DNA from 3 places in the Bacillus sp. Marseille-Q1617 genome. Region 3 is predicted to be linked to each of the others. Evidence: riboswitches for the same ligand, from Rfam matches in the RefSeq annotation. Region 3 holds a riboswitch; each other region holds the start of a gene.

Region 1 (2,202 bases), 1.9 Mb from region 3:
GGCAAATCCTATCCATGTATATAATGCGATTTGACTCATTTTCTTCTCCCTTCTTTTACAAGCGTTTTATGAATAAACGGGTGCAAGCTTCTTGGCAGGATGATCTGCAGGCAGGTGTCTCCGGCCTCTGCCAAACATGTTTTCTCTCAGGGTGGATCCTTCATATTCCATCCGGTAAATCCCACGCTTCTGCAGTTCCGGGACCACATGTTCGACAAACTCGGTGAATGTACCCGGTGAATACGTCTGGGCGATATTGAAGCCGTCTGCATCCCCAACAACCGCCCACCTCTCGATTTCATCCGCGATCTGCTCAGGGGTGCCGATGAACTTGACCGTTCCATTGCCCAGGCCGTGATTTTTGATCGCTTCCCGGAGCGTCCACCTTTTGTTCGGATCTTTTCCGTACATATCGAGGTTCCCCTGCATGGCGTCAGTCTCGATGTCCTCGATATATTGATCAGGGTCGAATTGTGAAAAGTCTATCCCAGTGTGACCGGATAAAAGAGAAGCGGTGCCTTCATAGCTGACGTGGTTTGTAAGTTCTTCATATTTGGCATATGCTTCTTCCTCTGTTGAACCTATGATTGGCAGGATCATCGGGAAGATGAGAAGCTCATCCGGGTTTCTTCCCTGCTCTGCCGCCCGTCTGCGGATATCGGATGTATACAGCTTCAATCCGTCCAGTGAATGATTTTTAGTAAATACTGCTTCGGCATGTTTTGCTGCAAAATCCCTCCCTTTTGGAGAGGACCCCGCCTGGAACAATACCGGGGTGCGCTGAGGGGAAGGCTCCACCAGATGAGGGCCCGGCACACTGAAAAACTCTCCTTCATGGTTGATGGAATGAACTCTTTCCGGATTCGCAAACGTATCATTTTCTTTATCATAAACGACCGCCTCGTTCTCCCAGCTGTGCTCCCACAATTTATAAGCGACCTGGAGGAATTCATCGGCTCTGTCATATCGGAGTTCCTTTGGAAGCCTCCCGGAAAGTCCAAGATTAATGGCTTCACTTTCCAAATAGGAGGTCACCACATTCCATGCCACCCTTCCCCCGGTTAAATGGTCAAGCGTCGATAACTGCCGTGCCAGTGAATAAGGCTGGGCATAAGTCGTGGAGATCGTCGGTGCAAACCCAAGATGCTCTGTTACAGCCGCCATGGCCGAGATCGGGATGAGCGGATCATGTGCAGGCAGCTGCACTGCACCCCTGACCGCCGCATCATGACTGTTTTCATAAACGCTGTAGGTACCAAGCACATCAGCGATGAACATCGCATCAAATTTCCCGCGTTCAAGCGTCTTTGCCGTTTCGACCCAATAAGCCAGACTGTTGTGAGAAGTACCTTGATCTTTTTCATGTTTCCATAAGCCGGTCGAATGCGGTGAAGGCGAGTTTTGGATGAAGCCGTTGAGATGAATTTGTTTTTTCATTGGAAAGTCTCCTTTTTCTTAAAAGTGATTTGGCCGTGGCGATGGGTGGATTGATGTGTTTTTTGGGGATGAGGTCAGGTTTGAGTATTCTTATCGTTATACTCGGTTTAGAAACAGCGAGGACTCCTTAACGATTTACTACAACTAAAAAAACCTCTCCCGATGAGGAAGAGGTTCATTTCTATACCATCCTCTCATCTTTCAAGCATCTGCTTGCTGGAATTAGCACCTTGTTACAAGTAACGGTTGCTGCGGGATCACGGGACCAGATTCCTCCCCCGGCTCTAGATAAGGAAATATGCAATTGTGTTGTTTGAATTTTTATCATCATAACGGAGTCGAAATAATCTGTCAAATCAGAATCCAGATTTTTTATCGAGATGAATTGTGTACATGGTCACGAGTTTAAATTTGGAAACGCTTACCTATATTTTCATATCAAAAAGGGAGTTTTTACGTAAAATATTGATGTTCCAGCCTTTAATGGCAGCCAATCAGAGAGATTCTCTTTTACTTTAAAGGAATAATGGACTATATGTGGCGGGGAAACTAGTCATAAATGATCTTTTTTGAGAGTTTTTAATGGGGGGAAGAACCACGGGGACAGGTCCGTTGAATGGGGAGATGAAGGTATCTTTCGTTTTCATTGTATAATCTTCGAGTTTTGCCCGATAATCTTTTAATTTTGACCATAAATCTTTTACTTTTCCGCTTTTATCTTTCGATTTCCCGGATCATTCCGTCACTTGGTGAAATACAGGATTA
Region 2 (2,202 bases), 180 kb from region 3:
GCCCAACATGTTGGCAAGAAACAGCGATAGAGTAGAAGAAAGCAGGATAATAACCACGATCTTAGTAGTAAGGATGTCTTGCGGGATAATTCCTGAACTGATCGTTTTCACCACTTCCCCGCCTCCGAGCACAGCGCCAAGAAGCACCCCGGCAGAGCATATCAGCAAGGCTGTTCTCATGCTTTTCACCGCTCCAGCCCCATATGCCACACCCATCGATGCAGCCGCTCCACTCGCACCGATATTCATCGCAAAAAATAGACATATAAAAAGTGCGGTCACTTCAAGCAACGATCTTCACCCTCCTTAATGAAGACCGCATTCTGTCTTTCCTGAGCCTTTCCATCTGCCGGAGCGTAAATCGTCCATGTTATAGGCAGGTGCTGTACAATGGGAACACCCTATGCTGGGATAGCCTTTATCATGGAGAGTATTGTAAGGAAGTTGGTGTTTGTGTACATACCTCCACACTTCTTTCCACGTCCAATGGATGAGGGGGCAAATTTTTATCGATTTAAACTTTTCATCCTTATTAATGAAATTTACATACTTCCTGCTTTCTGACTGTTCCCTCCGCAATCCTGAAATCCAGGCATGTCCTTTTGATAATGCTTCTTCCAGGGGAATGAGTTTTCTTAAACGACAGCATTGATTAGGATCTGTCTCCCATAATTTTTCACCATATTTCAAAGTCTGCTCATCTAATGTCAGCGCTGATTTTTTAGACGTTATGTTTAAATCGGGATACTTGGTTCTTACTTTTTCGATCGTTTCGTACGTTTCTTTGAAGTGCACATCTGTATCTAAAAAGATAATCTTTGCCGAGGGTTTGACCTTAGCAATCAAATCAACCAGTACAATTCCCTCAATCCCGAAGCTGCAGGCATACACGATATCATTTCTGTAATGTTCATAAGACCATTCAAGGACATTCAAGGCACCTTTATAGGTTTCATCAATTTGGAAAGAACAGGATGGGTGTTTCCAATTCTGATAAGTTAACAATATACAACCCCCTTTATTGAGCTGAAAAAAAGAAAAAGAGACGTTAGACACAGAGAGGGATATCCCTCAAAGTGTTTAACGCCTCTAGTTTGTCTAGTCAGCATTTCAGTTTATTTAAGTCTGACCTTTTCATTTTTCTCAATCTGTACAACTTTTCCATCTTGGACCACGACTGTAATAGACCCAAATTTCATCGTCTTTAACATTGACTTCACATTTTTTACAACTTCATCAAATGCTTTTTGATTGTCTTGATCTGCCACATGATTCCCCCAAACTTCATCTTATCCAGTCATAGCCTGAAAGAAAAAACAACCTTCCAGAATGGAAGGTTGTTCAGGCATAGATACCTTATCTTCCAAAATGAATCCACATTTTGCTGGAATTGGCACCTTACTGACTAATAGTAGGTTGCCGGGCTTCAAAGGGCCAGGTCCCTCCACCGCTCTGGATAAGAAATATTTAATTTAATATTCTAAATAATATCACGTTTTTCAAAGATGTCAACCCGAGTTTTTCGATAAGATTTATAAACTTTAAAAAAGTTCAATAAATCTTTTTATCTTGGTTTCACTGAACATATTATTCATGGGGGTTATTTTATGGTATACAAAAAGTGAGTAATGGTTATTCTTCTGCCGTTTGCACCCCTTGATAAACTTCGGGATCCAATTCGCCAGTCACTTTGCTTGTAATAATCCCCGAAGTCATGGCCCCGCTGACATTCACAGCAGTCCGCCCCATGTCAATCAGCGGTTCTACAGATATCAGAAGACCTGCAAGCGCGATTGGAAGGTCCATTGCAGATAATACGAGAATGGCGGCAAAAGTCGCTCCTCCACCGACACCCGCAACTCCGAATGAGGATATGGCTACTATCAGGATAAGCGTCAAAATGAAAGAAGGTGTCAATGGATTGATTCCCACAGTAGGGGCGATCATGACAGCAAGCATGGCAGGGTATACTCCTGCACACCCGTTTTGGCCAATCGAAAGCCCGAATGATCCAGAGAAGTTGGCGATCCCTTCTGAAACGCCAAGCTTTTTTGTCTGAGTATGAATGTTCAACGGCAGGGTACCTGCACTGGATCTCGAAGTGAAAGCAAACGTTAAAACGGGGAATACTTTTTTCACATACGTTACAGGGTTCAACCCTGACATTGTCAACATAATCAGATGAATGACAAACATAATGAG
Region 3 (2,202 bases):
TTACCTGATTGATATCCACCGTGACTCCCAGCCCAGGGAAATCACCACTAAAACAATTAATGGGAAGCAATATGCACGATTATTCTTTATCGTAGGTAAAGAAAACAAGAATTTCGAAAAAAATCTGGCCATCGCCAAAGAATTGAATGGCGCACTCGAAAAGAAATATCCCGGCATCAGCCGCGGGGTATTTGTTAAAACGAAAGCTGAAGGAAACGGTGTCTACAATCAGGACTTGACCGAGCGAGCCATGCTCCTGGAATTCGGTGGTGTAGAAAATAATTTAGTCGAGCTCTATAATTCAACGGAAGCATTTGCAGAAATCTTCGCAGAGTTTTACAAGGAAGATGTTGTAGAAGTTAATGGATAAGTGTGTCTGCGAAAAGCTGCTGTGATAAGGCAGCTTTTTTCGTTTTCTCCGTTTTTTGCATAAATTCTGCAAAAAACGCGGGAAACTATAACCTATGCGGGTTATGAATCCTTTTCAATCTTGAAACGAATTTTTGGAATGTTGTTTAGAGAAGGTGAAACCCGGATAAAGAATGATAGAATAAAAAACAAGGAGGAACTAATTAATGTCACACGAAAAGTATCAATCATTAGTACAAACATTACATGAGTGTATGGAGGCTTGCAATCATTGTTACGATGCATGCCTTGGTGAGGATGATGTTAAAATGATGGCGGATTGTATCCGTTTAGATCGTGAATGCTCAGACATGTGCGGATTTTTAGAACAGGCACTGGTAAGAGGCACGCCGTTTGCATCCGAGCTTGCTTCAGTATGTGCATCCATCTGTGAAGCTTGCGGAAACGAATGCAAAAAGCATGACCACGATCACTGTCAAAAATGCGCAGATGCCTGCTTTAAGTGTGCAGAAGCTTGCAGAAATATCGCATAAACAGGTCCGTCCTTCAGTACTTTAACGTGCCGAGGGACGGGCCTTTACATTTTTCCAATGGATGGAGGAAGCGCTGCTGTGAGGATGGCAATGACTTTTTGCCTCTTGATACTCCTTTTCGAGTTCTTGCAGGGTCAATTCAAACAGTTGTTTGCCGTTCTTCTTGAAAATGTTATAGGTGATCAGTTTGTTTATAAGCTCCTCCCGGCGTCTTTCTAAAGTATGTCGAATGATTTTTCCCATTATCTTGCACCCCTTTTATCATTTATTTCATGAGAAAAGTCTTTATTGTTTTTACATAACAAAAACCTTCTTCCGAAGATAAGAAGAAGGTTTAAATAGTTTTATTCTTCATCTTATCTTTTCAAGCTTTCGGCTTGATGGAATTAGCACAGTGTTCCGTGAAATCAGAATCTGTTGCTGAGGTGTCATCGGGCCAGTCCCTCTGCCTCTCTTGATAAGTTATTCATGATTAATAAGTTAGATATACTTTAATACATAGTATTCCGAGTTGTCAAGTATGAATAAATGCGAGATGAAGATTTTTCCACTTTAGTCTCTAAGCATCCAGTACACAGAATCTTCATTAAAAAGTCACAATAAATTCCCCATTTGTTTATGATTTCACAATAAAAAGTGATAGGCTAATGGTATAAACCTGCATATGGAGTGAATGACGATGAAAAAGGTTGTTGTAGTTGGCGGGGGCATCACAGGACTCATAACGATGTACCATCTCGATAAATTAAAAAGAGAAAATAATATTGATATCGAATTGATACTGGTCGAACGTGATCAAGAGCTTGGCGGAAAGATTAAAACCGTAAAGGAACATCCGTTCATCATGGAGACGGGGGCAGACTCGATTGTTGCAAGAAATGAGGGTGTGCTGGCTTTAATAGAAGAATTGCAGCTAGAGGATGAACTTGTGTATAACGAAACAGGGCTATCCTATATCTACATGAACGCGAAGCTGCATAAGATTCCCGAAGATACGATTTTCGGTATTCCGATGAGTATAGAATCGTTAATGGAAAGTACGTTGGTTTCAGAAGATGGCAAACGTGAAGCGTGTAAGGATTTGGAAACTCCCAACAAGATATTTACAAAAGAGAGTTCGGTAGGTGAATTTTTGGAAGCGTTCTTTGGGCGGGAACTTGTCGAGAACCAAATTGCACCTGTACTATCCGGTGTGTACTCAGGAAACCTTCATGATTTGACGATGTCTAGTACGCTTCCGTATTTGGTGGATTATAAAAATCAATATGGAAGTATCATCAAAGGGCTTGAAGCAAATAAA

What was found. A riboswitch is a leader RNA that binds a small molecule or an ion and turns the genes downstream of it on or off. The one in region 3 is predicted to bind S-adenosylmethionine.
Region 1: another riboswitch for S-adenosylmethionine. It lies ahead of HWX64_RS00350 (LLM class flavin-dependent oxidoreductase); the one in region 3 lies ahead of HWX64_RS09485 (Fur-regulated basic protein FbpA).
Region 2: another riboswitch for S-adenosylmethionine. It lies ahead of HWX64_RS21930 (YezD family protein); the one in region 3 lies ahead of HWX64_RS09485 (Fur-regulated basic protein FbpA).

Annotation. Positions count from the first base shown of each region.
Region 1 covers NZ_CAHJXM010000001.1:55,497-57,698, reverse strand. Annotated here, with positions in the region: gene HWX64_RS00355 (sodium:solute symporter) at 1-39, opposite strand, end outside; gene HWX64_RS00350 (LLM class flavin-dependent oxidoreductase) at 67-1,437, opposite strand; SAM riboswitch class I at 1,629-1,732, opposite strand.
Region 2 covers NZ_CAHJXM010000001.1:2,094,542-2,096,743, forward strand. Annotated here, with positions in the region: gene HWX64_RS10470 (inorganic phosphate transporter) at 1-249, opposite strand, end outside; gene HWX64_RS10475 (phosphoadenylyl-sulfate reductase) at 307-1,005, opposite strand; gene HWX64_RS21930 (YezD family protein) at 1,116-1,268, opposite strand; SAM riboswitch class I at 1,354-1,463, opposite strand; gene HWX64_RS10485 (L-cystine transporter) at 1,633-2,202, opposite strand, start outside.
Region 3 covers NZ_CAHJXM010000001.1:1,911,223-1,913,424, forward strand. Annotated here, with positions in the region: gene spoIIP (stage II sporulation protein P) at 1-370, shown strand, start outside; gene HWX64_RS09480 (four-helix bundle copper-binding protein) at 576-902, shown strand; gene HWX64_RS09485 (Fur-regulated basic protein FbpA) at 924-1,145, opposite strand; SAM riboswitch class I at 1,256-1,366, opposite strand; gene HWX64_RS09490 (protoporphyrinogen oxidase) at 1,582-2,202, shown strand, end outside.